4 regions of the Paenibacillus glycanilyticus genome follow, and region 2 is predicted to be linked to each of the others. Evidence: riboswitches for the same ligand, from Rfam matches in the RefSeq annotation. Region 2 holds a riboswitch; each other region holds the start of a gene.
What was found. Region 2 has a riboswitch for cyclic di-AMP ahead of ACR9FF_RS16275 (hypothetical protein). Riboswitches for the same ligand answer to the same signal wherever they lie in the genome.
Positions count from the first base shown of each region.

Region 1 (3,250 bases), 3.2 Mb from region 2:
TTCCATCGCCAGCTCGATCCGGCGAAGCACTTCCTCGCCAACCGCAGAACCGTTCGTTTCGATCGTATCCGCCTCAACGGCCCGCTTCACGGCTACCGTATCGTCTTTGCCTTCCACCACAATAATTTCCTTAATCACAAGCGAACATTCCTTTCCAAAGCAGCAACTTTCGCTCTTCTTTCACCGTCAATGATTATGCAGCCTGCTTAGCATCTCCATACACACAAAAAGAAGAGGCAGCGCCTCTTCTTATAATGGCATATTTAACAATGAAATACGATAGCGTGAAGCCATTAGCTTGCGGTTGGCTTGGTTGGTCCAAGCACGTATACGGTATACCCTTTTTTCCGGCCGAACTTATTGGCATAGCTTGTGCTGTCAAAGTAAACGTCGATCTTGTTGCCATTGATGGCGCTGCCCGTATCCTCCGCTCTGCGGAAGCCAATGCCTTCGATGTACACCCACCAGCCAATTGGAATAACATCCGGATCCACCGCGATCGTACGGCCTTCCTTCACCTTCGCGCCGGAAGCCGTAATGCCGTATCCCGGATGACTCTCATCCTTGCCCGTAGAAGCTACGCCTGCCGAATAGGCGGTTAAAGTGACATTCTTGAGAATCTTCTTTGCCTTAAACGTTACGCCGCTCTTTGTATAGGAGCCCGTGCTCGCAGCCGAGAGCGTATGTACGTCCTTCTTCGATCCGACCGCTACGACCTGACTGACCGTATGCTTCTGAACGACCTTGTCGACCAGCTTGGAGGAGACAAGAACACCGTTCTCGTACTTTTTCTCCACGCGCTCGATAACGACGCCATTCTTGCCGGATTGCACCAGCTTCTCCTTCCCTTTCTCGAGGGTAGGATCTTGTTTCTTTACGATCGAGAACGGCAAAGTCCGTTCATTCTCTGCTACCTTGGTATCGATGCGGGTAACGGTCACCGTCATTGCCTTCGAAATCTGAGTATCGAGAGACGGGATAACTTTATCTTGATCGCGGACAGGAATATTTAATTTCCCGATCGCCGCCTGTACTGTTTTCTCTGTCGTGTACACCGTCGATGTTTTGCCATCTGCTTTTACGGTAACCGGAACCGCGTACTTGATTTCGATGCGGTCTCCGTCTTTGATGGACGCATTCAGAGGATGAGATACCTCGTCATAGGGTCCAACCGTTATAGCTTGTTCATCCAGTAGGCGTTGCAGGACCCATTGTTTTGTCTTAACAACAGTTTCTTGTCCGTTCACTACTACGGATACGCTCTTATCAGCCGATCCGTACAACAACACCAAAAACATGAAAGTCATAGCGATTGAGATAATTGCACTCAGAACAATTAAACGCAAGTTTTCATGCTTCCATCGCAATGCGAAAGTCATGCTGGATGATCGCTTCCCATGGGTCTCCTTAGCCTGGATCATTCCCACTTCTATCGGTCCTCCTTCATAGCCCCGCCGCCAAACTGTTACGCATGATACTATTGACGCGACTATTAAGTATATTGGCGTGACAAGCACGCTCCAGTGTTACGGCCTCCCACCTCCAAGATTTACCCTGTAAAGACTATTTCCGAATAGCGAAAATCGAAAATAAAAAGAAGCCTTCGACAGAGGATCTGATCGTGGCTTCCTGGGTAATCAAACATTCAGGAAAAGGTGAATACACGAGGTTGATCGCTCTCTATAATCGCTTACGAGGTTAGCTGACGGGTTCGGGCGAGAGAGCTGCCCTATCCGCGGAACGAATGCTCATGGCAATCGCCGCAAAATTCACCCCTGAAGAATTCATACGCCACGCGATGCTTCAAGACGTCTTAACTACGCATCCGCTGTCGTTGGTTCCCCCGCTCTCCGGCTTTCGGAGATTAAGCGCAAACTGGAAATCCAATACAAAAGTTAAAGCTCTGAGAAAAATCATACATTCCTGACCACAGAATTGTAAAGATGCGTTAAAAGACGATTTTAACGAAATTTTAGGATTCTGAAGGCAAATATCGGCGATTCCAACAAGTAAAAAGAGTTTTATCGCCGCTATAGTCCTTATTTCAGCGGTTTTAATCCGTTTTTAAACAATACCAAAACATTTTTTACCGTTTGCGCTTGTAATAACTGCGATTTCCTCCTTGGATTTTCCTGTTATTTCCGCTGCTGCCTCTGCGACCAGGGACACATACGAGCTCTCATTTCTCTTCCCTCTAAATGGATGTGGAGACAAATATGGGGAGTCCGTTTCGATAAGAAGACGGTCAAGCGGAACGTTCGCAAGCACCTCTTTTGGCACCCTTGCATTTTTGAAAGTGACCGGTCCGCCGAACGAAATATAGAAGTTCATATCGAGGCACATTTTTGCCGTTTCCCAGCTGCCGGAGTAGCAGTGCATAACCCCTCCGACTTCAGACGCTTTCTCTTCCCTCAGAATACGGACAATGTCCTCATGCGCATCCCGGTTATGGATGACAATCGGCTTACCCAGCTTCCTGGCTAGGCGAATTTGATCCCGGAATACCCGGTGCTGCACATCCTTCGGAGAGGTATCCCAGTGGTAATCAAGACCGATTTCCCCTATGGCTACAACCTTCGGATGGGCGCAAAGCTGCTCGATCCATTCCAGATCCCCCGGCTCCATGAAAACGCTGTCCACCGGATGCCAGCCAACTGCTGCATAAATAAAATCGTATTTTTCCGCAAGCTCCATCGTCGTTGGAATTGTTTCGCGGTTGAAACCGATATTGATCATTAAATCGACACCGGCAGCACGCGCTCTTTCGATAACTTCGGCACGGTCGTTGTCGAATTGCGGAGAGTCCAGGTGGGTATGCGTGTCGAATAAAGATATCATCTTAGCTGCAAGCTCCTTCTATATATAGAGTTAAATTTTGAATAATTCCCGGACAGCCGGGCTTAACCGGTCAGCAGCGGCGAGCAGGGGCTCGATCGGGTAATAGATATGATACTGGCCTTGATGCAGTCCGCTGATGGATCGTACAATGTCGGATTTCACCGATATTTCGCTTAAGGTGTTATCTTCGTTAAGCAGCAAAATCGGCGCTTTATCCTCTTTCCCGCCTTTTTTCGCATCGGGGCGATAAATGTCGTAAGGCTGGTCAAACGGGAAATCGATTTCCATATGGTAGTCCGGGTTAAGACCGATCGCGATGAACTCCAGAGCCGCTTCTTCCAATAAAGAATCCCCCGGATCATCAAGCGTAATGTATTTGTAGAGCTGGCGATTGAGGAACCGGTCGCACAAC
Region 1 is NZ_CP195155.1:26,253-29,502, reverse strand. Features, by position in the region: gene rnmV (ribonuclease M5) at 1-138, opposite strand, end outside; gene ACR9FF_RS00145 (3D domain-containing protein) at 294-1,427, opposite strand; cyclic di-AMP (ydaO/yuaA leader) riboswitch at 1,672-1,881, opposite strand; gene ACR9FF_RS00140 (TatD family hydrolase) at 2,065-2,838, opposite strand; gene ACR9FF_RS00135 (HD domain-containing protein) at 2,869-3,250, opposite strand, start outside.
Region 1: it holds a riboswitch for cyclic di-AMP, as region 2 does, so the genes downstream of both, ACR9FF_RS00145 (3D domain-containing protein) here and ACR9FF_RS16275 (hypothetical protein) in region 2, are expected to answer to the same signal.

Region 2 (3,250 bases):
TTCGATAATCGTAACGAGCGACTTCGGCACGCCTAGCGATTTAAATATGGAAATCACGCTGATCGGATCGGTTGCGCTCATCAAAGAGGCGAAAGTAAATGCCACGACAACCGGCAGCCCAAGCCAAAAATAAGATCCGGCCGCAATGAGTAGGAATGAAAGTAAAGTTCCTCCGAAAGCTAATGCCAGCACTGGCTTACTATGCTTCTTGAGCTGGTCAACCGGTAGTTTAAGCGTTGCGTCACCAAGAAGAATGGGTAAAAAGAGCGAAATAATAACCGATTGAAACACATGCGACTGCGTAATAAAGGACTCCGCTTCCTCCAATACCGGAATATGAGTTACGCCAAGAATGAGCCCTACGATAACAAGCGCGATGGAATACGGCTGGTTTATTTTCTTCGCAATGGCTATAACAAACATGGATACGGCAAGCAGAATGAGCAGCTGAATAAGGGTTTCATTAAATAATTCCATTGGGATATCCTCCGTTTCTAACAACAACATCCATTTCAGTGTTCCTAAAGCACTCTTTCGTCATTCACCTCTTTATGCAGGATAAATAGACAAAAGGAGCCCGCTGTTGGCAGGCTCCTCCGGACGTTCCTTTATTTATCCATAATCTAACATGAACAACTGTCGCTTGTAAAGAGCTGCTACAACTCATTGGTGGAAATAATGGCTTCATTTTTCTTGACCGGTTTATTCCAATACAGCTCGCTTCCTGGCAAATCATCAAACCAGGTAGCATCTTCCGGACAATCCAGCATCATAAATTTACCGTATTCGTTATCACGAGACTGATGGTATTTCAAATAGGCTTTGCCATTATCGATTGCCAGTATCTCGATTTTGCCCGAAGTATGACTCATCGATAAACGTACACGTTTTCCTAACCCGGAAGTAAGAGCCTTTGCTTCCTCCACCATTTGATATACCTTTGCTAGCGGAAGCACAAACTCACGATTGCCAGCAACCGGCCGATTAACAAAGAAATAATAAGGCGTTACACCAGCCCATGACAGACGGTCAAGGAGTTCAGACAGTACAGCCGGCTGATCATTAATTCCTTTTAACACAGGTGTCTGGTTCACTACAATTGCTCCAGCTTCATGGAGCGCCTTGAAGCCTCGCTTAGCCTCCGCGGTAATTTCCCTGGGATGATTAATATGTGCCATCACATAAATCCGTTTCTCTTCCGTGGAAAATTCGCGAATTAGAGCGAGCAGCTCTTCATCTTCATAGATTCTCATCGGATTAAATACTGGCATTTTAGAACCAAGCCTGATAATTTTGACGTGATCGATTTGACGCAGCTGCTCGATAATGAAGCGGAGCTTGGAAGTAGCCAGAATTAGACTGTCTCCCCCGGTAAGAAGAACATTGTTTATCTCCGGATGCGAGGCTATATAGGCAATACCAGGCGATACGTCTGCCATCGCTTCTTTCACATCATTTCGAAACAAACGTTTGCGAAAACAATACCTGCAATAGGAACCGCACACTTCCGATACGATAAGCAGCGCTGTCGTCGCATACTTGTGCTGACATCCGGGAACGACATAATTCGTATCCTCGTCTGATGCATCCCACCGGCCATATTCCAGCAGTTCGCCTTCATTTGGAATAACAAGTTTGCGAATCGGATCGTCAGGATCTTCCCAATCAATAAGGCTTAAATAATAATCATTCACACGAAATACAAACTTATCCGTAATGGGCTTTAACACTTGTCTTTCCTGCTCCGGCAACGCACTTACTTTGGCAATATCCGTAATGTACTTCACTTTTTGCATTAGACCTTGCTCCTTTGATGCCCTGCTACAGGGAGATTAAAGGGAGCCAAATTGTCAAAATGCCAAGAGAACTTCATCAGCTGGGTCATAAAATAAAAAGAGACCCTTAAATGAAATAAAGGGTCTCGGACAATCTCAAGTTGATTTCATGCGTCGGAATTGACCCATCCACTGCTGACGAGGTTAGCTGACGGACTCGGGTAAGATGGTACCCTACATTTCTGATTTATCGAAATGATTCGCCCCAATTGACTGGTTCCCCCGCTTTTCAGCCAAGGCTGAAAACTAAGCGTAGACTTATTGTATCATTAATGTTTGATTAGTCAAACATTTCCTGCAATAGATAAAGGACTTTATTCCTAGCCTGGTTATTTTAATGAAGTATACTTCTCCAATGAAATTTTTCTCTGTTTCCAAATTCGTTTGTTTACAATCGTCCATAACCCTAATAGGGATAAGATTACAAGTGCCCACATAAAAATCATCTTTGGCAGTGTTACGATCTTACTATACCTTGTGATAACACTAATGACCATCATTGCAAGAAAAGCAAATGAAAAATGTTCTTCGGCTTTTTTATAAAATTCATATTTTCTGGTCACGACTTTAAGGATCCGAAAATGGTCTTCCTTGGTTCCGAAATACGGAGGATTTTCTGAATCAGAATCCTGCGTTTCGGAACGATAATCTGCATGTTTCATTTTCATCTCCCCTTTGTTAGATTTGCTGGGCACAAAAAAAGAGCCCCACAAATGAAGGGTCTCTTATCAAATTAAGCATAAGGTAATGGACCCATCTACTGCTGACGAGGTTAGCTGGCGGGCTCGGATAAGATGGTATCCTACATTTCTGATTGTGAAATGATTCGCCCCAATGGATTGGTTCCCCCGCTTTTCAGCCAAGCAAGCTGAAAACTAAGCGTAAACTTATTGTAAGCGTTTAGATATTTAAAGTCAAAATGATCGAATCAGGCACGACAGTTTTCAGAGTGTCGGTTTAACAAGCTGAAAATACGAATCCATAAAGGATTGAGGGTTTACAGAAATCATAAAAGGAAAAACTCCTTGATTCGTATGCAAATAAAGAAACCCCTCCTCTTCCCCCAGTTCTTTATAAGACATATCCGAAACATCCTCCAAGCGGAATTCCCTGTACTTTGTCATAATCTTTTCTTTATAAAGGTACAGCTTCCTAGCTTCTTTAACGGTTATCTGCGTGCCATTCGAAACTTCTCTGTTTATTTTATAATAATCGAGCACCGCTATCGAATCGATGACAATTCCCTCCCATCAAATGCATTGTTTAAACCATACTTTACCCCCAGTTGTAAAGCAAATCCCGTGTCGTACTTTCCTAATTAAAAAACAAAAAAGCCGCATCATTATGCGACTCCATTGTTTTAGAAATATCCGCTCTGCATGTTCCGGATCATTATTTCTCTAGCAACTTCGCCC
Region 2 is NZ_CP195155.1:3,532,420-3,535,669, reverse strand. Features, by position in the region: gene ACR9FF_RS16285 (cation:proton antiporter) at 1-477, opposite strand, end outside; gene ACR9FF_RS16280 (KamA family radical SAM protein) at 657-1,796, opposite strand; cyclic di-AMP (ydaO/yuaA leader) riboswitch at 1,954-2,098, opposite strand; gene ACR9FF_RS16275 (hypothetical protein) at 2,165-2,497, opposite strand; cyclic di-AMP (ydaO/yuaA leader) riboswitch at 2,581-2,727, opposite strand; gene ACR9FF_RS16270 (DUF2179 domain-containing protein) at 3,228-3,250, opposite strand, start outside.

Region 3 (3,250 bases), 2.3 Mb from region 2:
CGCAACGGCATTCTTCTAAGCCCGGTAACGGCACAGGTTGTGGCCGATTACATCGATAACGGCAGCAGGCTGCCGGCGTTTGCGCCGGAACGGTTTTCCTACTAAACGATAAACGGGGTGAAATACAAATGGCGGAATCCATTAACGGCAATGTAGCCCGGGCTTTAACGATTGCCGGCTCGGACAGCGGCGGCGGAGCAGGCATTCAGGCGGATTTAAAAACGTTCCAGGAGCTTGGCGCTTACGGGATGTCTGCTTTGACGGCGATTACAGCGCAAAATACCCTTGGCGTGCAAGGCGTATTCCCGCTCGCCAAGGAAGCGGTAAAGGCCCAGATTCACTCCGTCGGCAGCGATATCGGCGTTGACGCTTTAAAGACCGGCATGTTGTTTAGTGCCGAGATTATCGAGGAAGTAGCCGAGGCGATTGCTTTCTTCGGCTGGAAGAAGGTTGTGGTCGATCCGGTTATGATCGCCAAAGGCGGCGCGTCGCTCCTTCAGGTAGAGGCCGTGCGGGCTTTAACCCGCAAGCTGCTGCCTCTGACGATGATCGTAACGCCAAACATTCCGGAAGCCGAGCATCTGACCGGTATGGCCGTACGCAACAAGGCCGACAAGCTTGAAGCGGCGAAAAAGCTGTCCAGCCTTGGCGCCCGTTATGTCCTGATCAAGGGCGGGCATGAAGCGGGAACCGAAGCGGTGGATCTGCTCTTCGACGGCAGCGGCTACAGCGAGCTGGCGGGCAGACGGATCGAGACGGCCCGTACCCATGGGACCGGCTGTACGTATTCGGCTGCTCTTACTGCAGGTCTCGCGCAAGGGCTTGACATCGAGGAAGCCGTACGCCAGGCAAAAGCCTATATACAGGCAGCCATTGAAGATGGCATTGCCATCGGCAGCGGGCATGGCCCAACAAATCATTGGGCCTATCGCAAGAGAGGACTAGCCGTTAGATAGCGGGACAAGATCCAGTCCTAATTCCGCGCTTCCCGTCATACATATGATGAAGAGGAGCGTGAATAAGGTGGAGGATAACAAAGTCAGGCGTTATTATCAGCTTAAGCAAAAACAGAAGGAAATCGAGCAGGAATTATCCGAGCTGCGCGGTGAAATTATACAGCATTGCGCCGAGCTGGACCTCTCCGAACTGGAGGTAGGCAGCTACAAGGTGAAGATTGTTTCCCAGGAGCGCAAGGAATTCGATGAGAGCAAGCTGTATGCTGCTCTTCCAGATCCCGATGTATGGCGGCTGCTCTCGAAGCCCGATACCTCCAAAATCGCCGGTCTCATCAAGCTGAACGTTATTTCGGAGGATACCATCAAGGATACGTTTTCGGTTAAGCACTTATTTCTTCTTCAAGTGGATAAGAAATGACCGCAGAGATTTAACATAACCCCGCCCAATCTTCCTCGGGAATTTGGGCGGGGATTTTTACTGATTAATTGTTGACAATATTACGAATTGTGAGATAATTATAATAAGCTTAGTTCTCGGCGTTGCCGAGAAGCGGGGAAACCAATCTTTTGGGGCGAATCAGCCGGTTATCGGCTGTAGGGAACCATCTATCCCGAGTCCGTCAGCTAACCTCGTCAGCTTTGAGATGGGTCTTTTGCGAATAACATTGCAAACGATAGACCCTTGGAGGGTCTTTTTCTGTTTTAAAGGCCCAAATTGCGCACAGACCATATCCATGCTCTGTGCTGCGGGGGTCTTTTTTTTCATTTTTCGTGGAGGTGGGATGGACTTCCCGGCATAGGTGATGCTTTTAATAACCTTTTGGAGGGATGCGAAATGGTACAACCAATGGCCGATAACAGTAGATCGGCAGGTCTGTCGGAGGCGGAAAGAGAACGGCTTAAGAAGCATTTTCGCGTCAATGATTATTACTTAAACCTGATTGACTGGGATGATCCGAAGGATCCGATCCGTAAGCATCTGATTGCGGCTGCGGGGGAAGCCCCTCACGGGCTCCAGGAGTTTTCTTGGGAAGCTGCCGGCTGCAAGCACATTTATCAGTCGATGGTTCTTCTTCCCGTGTCCCAGGCAGCGGAAGGAATTGCGTACATCGCCGAACATAACGAAATTCATAAGGTTGTGCTGACGGGCGATAGCCTGATGTTAGGTATTTCAAAGCTGACCCGAATAATCGAGCAGCTGCGGAATATCGAGCATATCGGCACGATTAGGCTGGATTCCAGAATGCCGGTTCATAATCCGATGAGGATTTACGAGGACCATGAACTGTTAGAGATGTTAAGCCGGTTCTCGAGTCCGGAGAAACGCATCTATTTAATGACCACGATTAACCATCCGAGGGAAGTAACGGCCGAAGCGAAGAAAGCCTTTAATGCCCTTCACCAAGCGGGCGTAATCGTTCTTAATCAAACCCCTATTGTCAAGGGCGTTAATAATGATCCTCTTCTGTTAGGCAAGCTGATCGATCAGCTGTCCCAGGCTGGGGTTTCGCCATATTCCTTTATCATTAACCGTCCTAATCCTTCTTATCCCGAGTCTAGTCTATCCCTGCAAACGCAGTTCTCCATCGTTCAGCAAGCAAAAGAACTAACCGCGGAGCTTGGGAAGCGGATCCGGCTTCTGATGGCTCATGATTACGGCAAGGTTGAATTGCTGGATATAGAGGGCGGCAAAGCCTACGTGAAATACCATCACTATCAAGAAGAAGGAAAAGGCCGTTTTATCATGCTGGATTGTCCTCCTGAAGCATCTTGGCTGGAGGATTTGTCGGAGCACGATGATCATATGGTCTATCTGCCGTCCGGTCAGCCTGCCAAGAATAAATAAAGGATGTTCATAAGCAAAAGGAGAAGTAAGAAGGGATCGTATTTCACATCCCGGGAGGCTTCTATCAATGAGAGTATACGGCCAGGAAATCGTGAACGACCTGCAAGCTCAGCAGGAAGAAGCAAACTTGAACGGCACGCAGGTTATTGTAAAGGTTAATCCGGAAGAGACAAGGGCCGGTTATCTGGATCCCTACGAGCTTCAGATTATTAGGAAATGGGCGGGGGAACAAAAGGCTGCCACGGACCAGCCTCCGTCGCCGGAGGAGCAGCTTCGGCTTATACGCGATTCCATGGGATTTCCGAACCGTAATTTGAATACGGTGGAGATTTACACCGGTTACGAACGCGTAAAGCTTGGCGACAATGAGGTTGGCCTATGGCGGTATTATCCGCGCAAATCGATGCGGAAGCCTAATAAACCTTGTCTCATTTATATTCACGGCGGC
Region 3 is NZ_CP195155.1:5,811,542-5,814,791, reverse strand. Features, by position in the region: gene thiO (glycine oxidase ThiO) at 1-105, shown strand, start outside; gene thiD (bifunctional hydroxymethylpyrimidine kinase/phosphomethylpyrimidine kinase) at 129-956, shown strand; gene ACR9FF_RS26160 (hypothetical protein) at 1,024-1,374, shown strand; cyclic di-AMP (ydaO/yuaA leader) riboswitch at 1,471-1,609, shown strand; gene ACR9FF_RS26155 (KamA family radical SAM protein) at 1,792-2,802, shown strand; gene ACR9FF_RS26150 (alpha/beta hydrolase) at 2,870-3,250, shown strand, end outside.
Region 3: it holds a riboswitch for cyclic di-AMP, as region 2 does, so the genes downstream of both, ACR9FF_RS26155 (KamA family radical SAM protein) here and ACR9FF_RS16275 (hypothetical protein) in region 2, are expected to answer to the same signal.

Region 4 (3,250 bases), 2.9 Mb from region 2:
ACTTCCTTGCCTTCCATGCTGCCTTGCGAGGCGTCTGCGCCAAGGTTGTTCAGTACCGGGTTGCCGTGCAGCTCAGCCGTGTAGACCGTCGCGAGAAATACCAGGAACAGCGACATCATGGCGCCAAACACAACCCAGCCTTGCTTGCGGTTGCCGGCGAAACGGCCGTATACATAAGGAAGACAAGCAGGCAGCGCCCACATGGACAAAATCTCGATCACGTTCGTCAGCGGGCTTGGATTCTCGAAAGGATGCGCCGAGTTAGCTCCCATAAAGCCGCCGCCGTTAGTACCCAGATGCTTGATCGATTCCAGCGAAGCAACCGGCCCGATGGCGATGCTTTGCGTTGCTCCTTCCAGCGTTGTTGCCGTTACGTTAGGCTGCAGCGTCTGCGGCACGTGAAGAGCCACGAGAACCAGCGTAATAAGCGTTGCGAGCGGCAGGAAAATCCGCGTGTGGGATTTCACGAAATCGGTAAAGAAATTGCCGATTGTGCTGCCTCTGCTCGTTAAGCCGCGGATAAAAGCAATCGCAACCGAGAAGCCGGTAGCCGCCGAGGTGAACATCATCATCATGATGACGGCCATCTGCGAGAAATAGGACAGCCCCGTTTCGCCGCTGTAATGCTGCAGGTTCGTATTCGTAATAAAGCTGATGACGGTATTGAACGACAGCGTTTCTTCCATAGCGCCGATGCCGTTGGGATTGCCCGGAAGGCTGCCCTGCAGCCGCAGAATCAGATAACTGAGCGCGACGAGCACGATATTCGTAAGAAGGAAGCTTAACGCGTACTTTTTCCAAGTCATGCCGTCACGCGATTTCAGCCCGATGACTTTATAGATGAACCGTTCTATGCCGCCGAATAAACGGTCGGTCCGGTTCGGTTGATCCGAGTACACGTGGTACACGTAGGTTCCGAGCGGTTTGACGAGCAGTACGAGCACGCCAATCACGATAATGAGCTGTAAAATATCCATTGTGGCCTCCCAGCGATCGATAAGGTTTTAAAATTTCTCCGGATTGATCAAGGCGTAAATCAAGTAAAGAAAAAGAAACAGGGCAAGCACTAACGTGACGATCATCGCTTATCCTCCTCTTGAATAGCCCGGTCGCACCATTGCATAAAGCCGGCGAAAAGTATGAATATCGCTGCCAGAAGCAGCACCATATAGATATCCTGCATAGCAAATTCCTCCTAAAAGAATGGCGAATAACTTTCGACCTTACCGATTATCTTGGCTCGCCATGAGGTCGTTTATGATTAAAAAAGAAGTATCCGCATGGCTGGAATGAATGACGTAATTGGCGCCCATCCCTTTATAGATCAGACGGGGATTCGCGCTGTCCGTAACGACGCAGATCGATTTGGATGTCCAGCTGCGGCAGATCTGGATATAACGGCAGCACAGGTTCAAGCTTCTTTCGAATAAAAAGATCCGTCCGACGGGGAGCTCCGGAACACGCCAGGTGGCTTCATCGGTTGTATTAATGACGATGATCGTGGATACGCCAAGCTCCAGCATCCGCTCGTATTCGGTCTTGTTGTTTACGATGGCGGCAAACGGGATATGCCGGCGCAGCAGCTGTTTAATGAAATCCTCGCCCTGCACGTTGGGTGCGGAGACGAGTATATAATCGTCCATGGTTTACGCTCCTCTTTTCGTTAGAGGAATCAACGACAAACAAAAAAGCCGCGGAAGAGGGACTCTTCACGCGGCTTATAAGCGCAGCAGAAAATAAACCGCGCCTATATTCACGATCATCGTTGCCTCTCTTGGTACGCTGACGAAGTTAGCTGACGGATTCGGGCGTAAGAGTCGCCCTACGCCGATGCCGCGCGTCCCGCGCTGCTTCGGCGATTCACCCCGTGGACAAGCTGGCTGTATGGAACAGCCGCCCGTCCGATTGGTTCCCCCGTTCCCCGAGAAGGGGATTAAGCGATAAAGACAGTTGATTAAAAATGGCATGAGAAAAAGCCGCAGAGGAAAGATCCCCGCGGCCTTTAAAGGTCACAAGATCACATCATCCTCTCTACTTGGAAAATGCCCTGCCTAATGGGCAGTCGCATTTTCATCGCTTACGAGGTTAGCTGACGGATTCGGACGGTGAGAGTCGCCCTACCGGGTTCGGCCGCGCGCAGCCTTTTCCCGGATTCACCCCGGATAAGCATGCCGCGCCGGCTCTCACACCGTTGCCATGCCGCTTATCGATTGGTTCCCCCGTTTCCCTTAACGGAAACTCAGCGATTGTTACATTTGCTGAATCGTATATTACGCCTGACGGCCGAAGTTGTAAATGAACCGTAGAGGCGGCATATTGTCTAATTCTGACAAGGAGTTTGGTTAGAGCGTTTACATTTGGAGGGAACTCTACCATGCTCCTTCTTGGACCTTATATCTCCCGAATGCTGCAATTCGTTGTGAAACTTAGGTATATGCCAAGCCTAAATTGGTTTATCCGGGTTGCCAGATAAGAGGGAGGAATGGGCGTATTCTGGAACGATTGGACTTTTTCGCCCCTTGTTTTCGTCAGCTAATTTTGGGACAATAGGAGCAGTATGCGGTTTTGTTTTGGCCGCGTTTCACGAAAAGAGGAAAAACGATGAGTACACCATCCATATACGGATTTACATTAGATCAATTAACGGCTTGGCTTGGCGAGCGCGGGCATAAAAAATTCCGGGCGACGCAGGTGTGGGAATACTTGTACCGGAAGCGGGTAACGAGCTTTGCGGATATGACGGATGTTCATCCGGACTGCGTGAAGCTGCTGGAGGAGAACTTTGCGATCCAGACGCTGGTCGAGCATACGAAGCAGGTGTCGAAGGACGGTACCGTCAAGCTGCTGCTTAAATTGGATGACGGCAACCTGATCGAGACGGTAATGATGCGCCATAAGTTCGGATTGTCGGTCTGCGTAACCACGCAGGTGGGCTGCAACATCGGCTGCAGCTTCTGCGCCAGCGGCCTGCTGAAGAAGAGCAGGGATCTGACAAGCGGCGAGATTGTCGAGCAGATTATGAAGATTCAGCTCCATCTTGACGAAGCGGGCCAAGGCGAGAAGGTCAGCCATATCGTTGTCATGGGCATTGGCGAGCCGTTCGATAACTTTATTCACCTGAACGACTTCCTTACTACGGTCAAGGATCATAAAGGTCTGGCTATCGGACCGCGCCATATTACGGTATCGACAAGCGGTCTCGCGGACAAAATCAGGGAGTTTGCCGACAAGGATCAAGGGGTTAACCTCG
Region 4 is NZ_CP195155.1:6,458,652-6,461,901, reverse strand. Features, by position in the region: gene kdpA (potassium-transporting ATPase subunit KdpA) at 1-977, opposite strand, end outside; gene kdpF (K(+)-transporting ATPase subunit F) at 1,005-1,082, opposite strand; gene ACR9FF_RS29165 (hypothetical protein) at 1,224-1,643, opposite strand; cyclic di-AMP (ydaO/yuaA leader) riboswitch at 1,765-1,950, opposite strand; cyclic di-AMP (ydaO/yuaA leader) riboswitch at 2,060-2,255, opposite strand; gene rlmN (23S rRNA (adenine(2503)-C(2))-methyltransferase RlmN) at 2,602-3,250, shown strand, end outside.
Region 4: it holds a riboswitch for cyclic di-AMP, as region 2 does, so the genes downstream of both, ACR9FF_RS29165 (hypothetical protein) here and ACR9FF_RS16275 (hypothetical protein) in region 2, are expected to answer to the same signal.